Regions from separate parts of the Neorhizobium sp. T25_13 genome, predicted to be linked through region 2. Evidence: predicted binding sites of a transcription regulator. Region 2 holds the regulator's gene; each other region holds the start of a gene.
The links. Region 2 encodes LexA, which represses DNA repair genes until DNA is damaged. Its sites were predicted from a motif close to TGTTCNNNNTGTGTTCNG; they were not measured.
Positions count from the first base shown of each region.

Region 1: the regulator LexA is predicted to act here: its motif matches at 2,002-2,019, upstream of uvrA (excinuclease ABC subunit UvrA).
Region 3: the regulator LexA is predicted to act here: its motif matches at 1,734-1,751, upstream of dinB (DNA polymerase IV).

Region 1 is NZ_PVBI01000004.1:109,000-112,278, forward strand. It holds gene C5J22_RS10730 (MarC family protein) at 1-27, shown strand, start outside; gene C5J22_RS10735 (HPP family protein) at 133-1,278, shown strand; gene C5J22_RS10740 (single-stranded DNA-binding protein) at 1,328-1,891, opposite strand; gene uvrA (excinuclease ABC subunit UvrA) at 2,139-3,279, shown strand, end outside.
Region 2 is NZ_PVBI01000002.1:633,700-636,978, forward strand. It holds gene C5J22_RS06710 (ComEC/Rec2 family competence protein) at 1-1,461, shown strand, start outside; gene lexA (transcriptional repressor LexA) at 1,442-2,161, opposite strand; gene C5J22_RS06720 (VOC family protein) at 2,362-3,234, shown strand; gene kdsA (3-deoxy-8-phosphooctulonate synthase) at 3,239-3,279, shown strand, end outside.
Region 3 is NZ_PVBI01000007.1:288,554-291,832, forward strand. It holds gene C5J22_RS18655 (alpha/beta hydrolase) at 1-895, shown strand, start outside; partial or broken gene C5J22_RS31715 (DNA polymerase ligase N-terminal domain-containing protein) at 1,056-1,307, opposite strand; gene C5J22_RS18665 (hypothetical protein) at 1,310-1,618, opposite strand; gene dinB (DNA polymerase IV) at 1,796-2,884, shown strand; gene C5J22_RS18675 (alpha-ketoglutarate-dependent dioxygenase AlkB) at 3,167-3,279, opposite strand, start outside.

The sequences.
Region 1 (3,279 bases), on a different contig from region 2:
GGGGTGCGGTCGGCCCTCAATCTTTAGGCCCGCACTCTTCGCGTGGGACCCAGCGTTAGGTAAGACCTGGGCGACAGAGCGGAATTTTCTGCTAAAACGCGATTCATCTCACCTCACTCGAAGGTCTCCATGATGCGCCGCATGTTGCGCCGGCTCCTGCCGGAAGCCACCCCCGTCAGCCCCAAGGAAAGATTGCGTGCCGCACTTGGCGCGCTCGTGGGCATTCTGGTGACGGGACTGCTGGGAAGCCTGGCTTTGAAGGCAGATGCAACGCTTCCGGCACTGGTCGCCCCCATGGGGGCTTCGGCCGTGCTGTTGTTTGCGGTGCCTTCCAGCCCGCTCGCACAGCCGTGGTCGATCCTTGGCGGCAATATCGTCGCCGCTCTTGTCGGCGTGACCGCCGCGCTTTTGATACCCGACCCCTTCCTGGCCTCGGCGGTGGCAATCGCCGTTGCCATCGCCGCGATGATGACGCTTCGCTGCCTGCATCCCCCAAGCGGGGCGATCGCGCTGACCGCGGTGCTGGGTGGGCCGGCCATCCACGAACTCGGATATGGTTTCGTGATCTGGCCCGTCGCCGGCAATTCGCTGGCCCTGCTGCTGCTCGCGCTGGCCTTCAACAATCTGACGGGACGTCGGTACCCGCACGCGGCCAAGCCGGCAGCCGATCACGGCACGACCGATCCCGCCTCGATCCAGCGCATCGGCTTTACCTCCGCCGACCTCGACGATGTCCTGAAAGAATACGACGAGTTCCTGGATATCGATCGCGACGACCTCGAAACGATCCTGCGACGGACGGAATTGCGCTCCTATCGCCGGCGCGCCGGCCATCTCGATTGCGCCAGCATTATGTCGCGCGATGTGGTGGCGGTCGCACCCGACAATACCCTGAAGGAGGCGCACGACCTGATGCGCGCCCACCATTTCAAGGCCCTGCCGGTTACCAACGACAGGGCGGAAGTGGTGGGGATCGTCACCCAGACAGATTTTCTCGACAAGGCGAACTGGACGAGAGGCCGGCCGAAAATCGGTTTTGCCCAACGTGTGCGCCTCGTCCTGTCGGGCGCCAGCGCACCGAACGACACGGTCAAGGATATCATGACAGCGCCTGTCAGGACGGTTGGCCCGGCCACACCGATCGCGGACGCAATCGTCATCTTCGCCGAGGAGGGGCTGCACTACCTGCCGGTAACCCGCGAAAACAACAAATTGGTCGGCATTCTCTCGCAATCGGACGTCCTGGTCGCGATGCTCGCCGACAAGGCAGCCGCCTGATCGATAATTCAGGCAGCTGCCGTTTCATAAATCGATGCCGACCGATCGATCAGAACGGGATGTCGTCGTCGAGATCGCGCGAGAAATTGCCGCCGGCCGGTTGACCACCGGAGGACGGAGCGCCGCGGCTCGCGCCGCCCGCAGCGGGCCGGCGCTCGTAATCGTCGCCGCCGCCAAAATCGTTGCCGCCGAAATCGCTGCCGACACGATTGCCGCCGCCACCGCCACCGCCGAAACCAGCACGGTCACCGCCGCCCTCGCCGCGGCCATCCAGCATGGTCAGCGTCGAGTTGAAGCCCTGAAGCACGATTTCCGTCGAATAGCGGTCGTTGCCGGTCTGGTCCTGCCACTTGCGGGTCTGCAGCGCGCCTTCGATATAGAGCTTGGCGCCCTTCTTCACGTATTGCTCTACGACCTTGCAGAGACCTTCGTTGAAGACGACGACAGTATGCCATTCGGTCTTCTCGCGGCGTTCGCCATTGTTGCGATCGCGCCAGGTTTCGGACGTGGCGATGCGAAGATTGGCGATCGGCCGGCCGTCCTGCGTCCGGCGGATTTCAGGATCAGCCCCCACATTCCCCACCAGGATTACCTTGTTCACACTACCAGCCATATTCATCACCTCATCTGCCGCCCGGTAACGGCACCAAAAATCAATCGCGGCACTCTAGCCCATCGGGCCCAGCCATTGGGTTTTTGCGATCTTTAATCCACAGGCAAATTTGTTCTTTATTTGTTCTATTTTATTCCTATAGTGCTGTCAACCGACTCGGGAACGGCGTTGCATGGCAGCAGTTTCGTCTCGACAGTCGTGGATCAATCACTACATAAGGGCCTTCGATCCTCCCGAGAGCATGAAGATGAGCGAACTGAAGAGCATTTCCATACGTGGTGCGCGCGAGCATAATTTGAAGGGCATCGATCTCGATTTGCCCCGCAATTCGCTGATCGTCATGACCGGCCTGTCCGGTTCGGGCAAGTCGTCGCTCGCCTTCGACACGATCTATGCGGAGGGCCAGCGGCGTTACGTCGAAAGCCTTTCGGCCTATGCGCGCCAGTTCCTGGAAATGATGCAGAAGCCGGATGTCGACCAGATCGACGGGCTTTCGCCGGCGATCTCGATCGAGCAGAAGACGACGTCGCGCAATCCGCGCTCGACGGTCGGCACGGTCACCGAAATCTACGATTATATGCGCCTGCTTTTTGCGCGCGTCGGGGTGCCCTATTCGCCGGCGACCGGCCTGCCGATCGAAAGCCAGACGGTCAGCCAGATGGTCGACCGCATCCTAGCCTTCGAGGAAGGCACGCGTCTTTATATTCTGGCACCAATGATCCGCGGGCGCAAAGGCGAGTATAAAAAAGAACTCGCCGACCTGATGAAGAAGGGGTTCCAGCGCGTCAAGGTCGACGGCCAGTTCTACGAGATCGCCGATGTTCCGGCGCTCGACAAGAAATACAAGCACGATATCGATATCGTCGTGGACCGGCTCGTGGTCCGCTCCGATATTGCCGCGCGCCTGGCGGACAGCCTTGAAACCTCGCTGAAACTGGCAGACGGGCTGGCGGTCGCCGAATTCGCCGACAAGCCGCTGCCGCCGGAAGAGACTTCGGCCGGCGGATCCGCCAACAAATCCCTCAACGAAACGCACGAACGGGTGCTGTTTTCTGAAAAATTCGCCTGCCCCGTTTCCGGATTCACCATTTCGGAAATCGAGCCGCGGCTGTTTTCGTTCAACAATCCCTTTGGCGCCTGCCCGACCTGCGACGGTCTCGGCTCACAGCAGAAGGTGGATGAAGCGCTGATCGTGCCGGAACCTGCCCGGACGCTGCGCGACGGCGCGATTGCGCCATGGGCGAAATCCACTTCGCCCTATTACAATCAGACGCTCGAAGCACTGGGCAAGGTTTTCGATTTCAAGCTGTCCAGCCGCTGGAACGAGCTTTCTGCGGAGGCGCAGAAAGCCATCCTCGAGGGCACCGAGGAAAAGATCGAATTCCACT
Region 2 (3,279 bases):
GTCGGCGTGCGCACCGTGCTTTCCGTCTTCACGGGCTTCGCCCAGGCCTATCCGGTCAAGAAGATCGCCGCACTCGGCGCCCTGATGATGGCGACGGCCTATTACCTGATCTCCGGTTTCGGCGTTTCCGCCGAGCGGGCCTATATCATGATGGCGATCATGCTGGTCGCGGTGCTTTTCGATCGGCCATCGATCAGCCTGCGCAATGTGGCGCTGTCTGCCCTGGTCATCATCGCCATGTCGCCCTCGGAAATATTGGGGCCGAGCTTCCAGATGTCGTTTGCCGCCACCGCCGCCCTTGTCGCCGGCTACGCACTCTGGAAACACAGGGCAGAACGCCGCGATCCCGAACCTCTGCCATTCCGTCACCCTGTGGTGACGCCGGTGCTGGCATCCTGGAATTTCGCGGCCGGCATCTTCGTGACCTCGCTGATCGGCGGCATCTCGACCGCCATGTTCTCGGTCGAGCATTTCCACCGTATCGCCACCTACGGCCTTGCCGCCAACCTCGCCGCCATGCCGATCATCTCCTTTGTGGTCATGCCGGCGGGGCTGGCCGGCATGCTGCTGATGCCGTTCGGCCTCGATGCGCCCTTCATGAAGCTCATGGGCATCGGCCTGGGATGGGTGATCGCCATCGCCAAACACGTCGCCGCCTGGGGCGGCGATGTCGGCATAGGGCGACAGCATCCCTGGTTCCTGACCGTGTCGACGGCAGGTTTCCTGCTGCTGACGCTCATGAGGACGAGACTGAGACTGATAGGCCTGCCGCTGATGGTGACCGCTCTGCTGCTTTCCTGGCATGAGCGGTCGATGCCGCTGCCGGATATACTGATCTCGGAAGACGGGACGATGGTCGCACTTGTAGACGGGGAAGGGGTGACCACCAATCGCGCCCGCCCGCCCGACTTTGTCTACGGCCAATGGAAGAGGGCGCTTCTGCTCGGCGATCCCACCAAGCCTGAAATGTCGCCATCCAGGGACAAGCCCCCCGACGACAAGCAGCCCGGCGAGAAAACCAACGAGCGCCGCGAACTGACCCCGCAGCAACTGGAAACGGCAAAGTCGAGGATAAAACAGGCGCCCGTCGGCCGCTTCACCTGCGAGCCGACGGCCTGGTGTGCGGCAAGCACGGGCAAGGGCATCGTTATCGCTGTCGAGGACGGCCGTTATGCGGGTGCCGCCTGCGACGCCGCCAGTCTTGTCATTGCGCCGCGCGCCCGCTTCGACCAATGCCGGTCCGGCGCCCTGATGATTAATGGCGCCACGCTTCGCAAGGCGGGTGCCCTGGAGATTTCCCTCAACGGCGCGACCGACATTCGGCGCTGGCAGATCCGTGCCGCCATGGCGGGCGCAGACCGTCCCTGGAGCCGGCACCGCCACTATGATTGGCGAAGCCAGGGTTTCGATAGTTCATTGCCGGAACCGCTCCGGCAGATGATCAGTGATACCGGCGGATGAGGCCGACGAGCTTGCCCTGGATCTTCACCCGGTCCGGCCCAAAGATGCGGGTTTCGTAGGCTGGGTTGGCGGCTTCGAGGGCGATGGAGGCGCCGCGGCGGCGGAAGCGCTTCAGCGTCGCTTCCTCGTCGTCCACCAGCGCCACGACGATATCGCCCGGATTGGCCGTATTGCTGTTGCGGATGATCACGGTATCGCCGTCGAGAATGCCGGCCTCGATCATCGAATCGCCCTTGACCTCGAGCGCATAATGTTCGCCGGAACCGAGCATCTCGGCCGGCACGGCGATGTCGTGCGTGTTGTTCTGGATCGCCGAGATCGGCACGCCGGCAGCGATGCGGCCCATGACCGGAACTGTCGTGGCGTTCGGCGAATCGTCGTTGGCGGCAGGTTTCTGAGGCGCCGCGACCGGCTGCGGTTTGCCGAGGCTGCCCTCGATGACGCTGGGCGAAAAACCACGCCGCGGCTGCATGCTCGGCGAGTAGGCTTCCGGCAGCTTGATGACTTCGAGCGCCCGGGCCCGGTTCGGCAGGCGGCGGATGAAGCCGCGCTCCTCGAGCGCGGTGATCAGGCGGTGGATGCCGGACTTGGACGCGAGGTCGAGAGCATCCTTCATTTCATCGAATGACGGCGGGATGCCGGATTCCTTCATGCGTTCGTGAATGAACAGAAGCAATTCCTGTTGTTTGCGCGTGAGCATCTTTTGGCACCCTCAGAGTCGGAAACAAATCCAGAACGGACACTATATGTTCCATATGTGTTCTGCAAGTCCCTAAATTTCTGTGAAGTATGATGATTTTTTCTTCATAGATGCGTACCAGATATCTCGAGCCACACCACTTGCGCGGCGCGAGCCCGCTGCCAAACTAGCTTTGCGATTCCAATTCCGGGGGCCCTCGCGTGAACGCAAGACCAATCGATCATCTCGTGCTGCCGGTGGCGGGACTTACCGCTGCGCGTTCCCGGCTCACGAAGCTTGGTTTTACAGTTGCGCCCGACGCTTTTCATCCTTTCGGCACAGCCAATGCTTGTGTGTTCTTCTCGGATGGCAGCTATCTGGAGCCGCTGGCTATTGCCAATCGGCGTCATGCAAGCGCTGCCGCCAAACGCGGCAACGTTTTTACCGCACGCGATCTGGCCTTCCGCAAGGCACGTGACAGGCAGGGCTTCTCGGCGCTCGTTGTCGCGACGCGCGACGCGATGGCCGATCACGCGCGTTTCAAGATGCGTGGCATCTCGGCAGGCGACGTGCTGGAATTTTCCCGCGGAATGACCTTGGCCGACGGTTCCGAAATCCAGGCAAGCTTCCGGCTGGCTTTTGCGGGTGATGACCGGGCGCCCGACTTCCTGATGTTTTCCTGCCAGCGGATCAATCCCCTGCCGGCCGATCGCGGCGAACTGGAGCACCATTCCAATGCGGTCATGGGGCTGAGCAAGATCATTCTGTCGGCATCGGCGCCCTCCGATTTCGCACCCCTGGCCGAGCTGGTGCTGATGACGAAGGCGAAGCCAGAGGCTGCTTCGCTCGAGCTTGCGGCGGCAAATGCCCACATTCGCATCCTGCAGGATCACGAACTCGAGGCGGAATTCGCCCTGCCGCCGACGCCGGGTGCCGAGGGGCTGCGCGGCCGGGTGATCATCTTCAAGACGGCCGATCTTGCCGTGACAGAGATCACCCTTGCTGCTAATGACGTCGCATTCGTCCGCCGGGAGGGCCGTGTTCTCGTCTCGGCGGCGCCCGGCCAGGGTGTTTTGTTCGGCTTCGAGGAATAGGTTCATGGAAGTTACCGCAAATTCCAGCGTCTCCGTCGGCGAGGG
Region 3 (3,279 bases), on a different contig from region 2:
CGCACGGCGTCTCAACCGTGTCCTGTCATGGATGCCGCGTTACCACGCGGGCAGACGGCTGAACGCCAGGCTGATTGACAGCGTTATCGGGATTGGCCAGCGTCTCCTGCCGAGAAGTCGATGGCCGGACATATCGATCGAGACTATCGAGCTGCCGGTCGGTAACCATCAGACGATGATCCGCATTCTCCGACCTCGACCGGTAGTCAAAGCTCTTCTCCTACACTTTCACGGTGGAGCGTGGGTCTTGGGCAATTCCCGGCTCGACGATGGCTGGAACATGCGGATGGCGAGATCGTGCGGCGTCACCGTCGCCAGCGGCGATTTTCATCTTGCGGTGGATGACGATCTTGAGCAGACGATACAGGACGCCGTCGCCATCACCGGGTGGGCGCTGGATCATGTTGCGGACTTCCAAACGGATCAGCTGATCATCGAAGGCGAATCTTCTGGTGCACACCTTGCCGCGTGTGCGCTGACCCGCCTCGCCAGACATCGCTCGCTCGAAGAGGTAGCCGGATTTGTCTCGTTGTGCGGAGCCTTCGACCTGGGCGGATCGAAAAGCCTCAGGACAGCGAAGGGCAGTCTGATCATCGAGCCCAAATCGGCTGAGAGGAACCTCGACAGATTGACCGCCAATTTAGCGTCCGACGCGGACCTTTCGCCAGTTTTCGCGGATCTGTCAGAAATGCCCCCTGCCCTATTCATTGCGGGAGCGCTTGATCCCATAGTGGAGGATACCACCCGGATGCATGACCGCTGGCAACGCCAGGCCGGCAGGTCGGACCTCCTTGTCGTGCCCGAAGGCCCTCATGGCTTCGAACGGCTACCGACTCGGCTGGCTGCTAAAACCCGGCAATTCATGGCGGACTGGATCAACCGGACATTGTCTTAAACCCAGCCGGTAATATTCCAGTTGAAATAGTGTCATGGCCTTACCGGTTCACTAGGCTGATCTGAAATGATTACCGGCCTTCAAGCCTGGAGAATTCTCACGGTTGAGATTTTCAAACGAGTAGAAGCCTACGCGGAAAACTGCAAATGAAACAAGGTTAGTCGAGCGCGTGATCTTCGACCTCGACTGCCAGTCGCTTGTCGTGGGTATCAAGCGACGGCCCGTTGTTACTGCCCAGGACTTAAACAACTCCGTCAAGTTCGAGCCTCAGATCATAATGGAGCCGTGCGGCGTCGTGCCTCCGGATAACGCACCGCCGGCGGTCCGACGGCTTGACCTGCGCCTCGCTTCTCGGCTCGCTGGTCTTCTTGAAATCGCGCTGGGCATGGTATTTTGAGAGATTGTCGCCCATGCTCAGCGGCTCGACACACGGAGCGCACCGGCGTCTCCAAGTCTGCGCTCGACGGCGGTGACTTGGCGGGATGCGATATCCACCGAGACCTCGATCTCGCCTTCGAGAGGCGCGTCGCGACGGGCGCCCTCTTCATGGGAGACATCGCCGCCCGACGGCGCCGAGCCGGCGGAATTGCGGTCGGTTGCCGACTGAATAAAGATGTCCGGCCTTGCTATGCCGTGCTGCTGAACCAGATGTTCGACGGCAAGATCGGCTGCTTCACGTGTTTCGAAAGTAGCCCGGATTGTCGTAGTGCTGTCGTCCGCCATTGGGTGTCTCCAGATATTGATTTCCACAGGATGTGAACGCCTTCGGTGGCGGCTGGTTTCGATCGCAGTGAGAAGACGCCGTCGAATCCGGTTGATAACGCACGCAACCCTGCTATGTTCTCTTTTTGTTTCGGCGCAAATTCCGAGGGCCGATCTATCGTGATCGTTAAAGCCGCCATGGACGAGATGAGCTCAACCCCGGTCCGGAAAATTATACATGTGGACATGGATGCCTTTTATGCCTCGGTCGAGCAGCGCGATAATCCGGACCTACGTAACAAGCCGATTGCCGTCGGTGGCTCGGCCGCCCGCGGTGTAGTGGCAGCGGCAAGCTATGAGGCACGCAAGTTCAGCGTTCACTCGGCAATGCCATCTGTGACTGCCAAGCGCAAATGTCCGGAGCTGATTTTCGTGCCTCCGCGCTTCGACGTCTATAAGGCTGTGTCGCAGCAGGTCCGCGAAATCTTTGCCGAGTACACGCCCCTCATCGAGCCGCTTTCGCTCGACGAGGCTTATCTCGACGTTACCGAAAACCTCAAGGGCATGGAGATCGCCACCGAGATTGCGTTGGAGATCCGCGCCAGGATCAAGCTGGTCACCGGCCTCAACGCCTCGGCCGGGATTTCCTACAACAAGTTCCTCGCCAAGATGGCGAGCGACCTCAACAAGCCCAATGGACAGGCAGTCATCACGCCGAGGAACGGGCCGGCCTTCGTTGAAGCCCTCCCGGTCAATAAATTCCATGGTGTCGGACCGGCAACGGCCGAAAAGATGCATCGGCTCGGAATCGAAACGGGCGCGGATCTGAAAGAGAAGACGCTCGAGTTCCTGGTGGAGCATTTCGGCAAGTCGGGACCGTATTTCCATGGCATCGCCCGCGGTATCGACAATCGCCAGGTCAAGCCGGATCGGGTGCGCAAATCCGTCGGCGCGGAAGACACATTCTCGCAGGACCTCCACGCCTTTGAGCCTGCCCGCGAAGGGCTTCAGCCGCTGATCGAAAAAGTGTGGGGTTACTGCGAGGCCAATGACATTGGCGCCAAGACGGTGACGCTAAAGGTCAAATATGCCGACTTTACCCAAGTCACCCGCAGCAAGACGGTCCCTGCACCCCTGTCGGCGATCACTGATCTTCAGGATCTGATCGGCCTGCTTCTCACGCCGATTTTCCCACTGAGAAAAGGGATACGTCTGCTCGGCGTCACCCTGTCCTCGCTGGAGCGGCAAGCACCGTCTGCGGAACCGCAGCTAAGGCTGGCGCTTTAGACCGCCAGTCTTGTCTAACCAGGAGGTTGGGCGTTGGACCCGAAAGCGCGCGCCAGCTGAAGCCGACGCTGGATGTGAGGATCGGGAGAGAAGCTGGTCCAGGCATGCCTCGACGCTAGGAGTGATATGTATCGCCTTCAAGAATGCCGGAGTGGAATTCATCTCCGAAGACGACGGGGGGATGGCGTGCGGTTTGCGAAACCGCAAACGAAATTGCGCTGAGGACCCGCACAGATAGCGGGCGGCAAGTTGTTATGGCACTCCCGCTCGCTGGCGACGGCGTCACCTGAGCTCACGAAAGGTGATCGAGTAGCGCAGCCGATCGACAGGCGGGATGGAATGCTCCCATTCATTCCTGCTTGGCCCTGACAGCAGATAGGCCGAGCCGGGTTCCG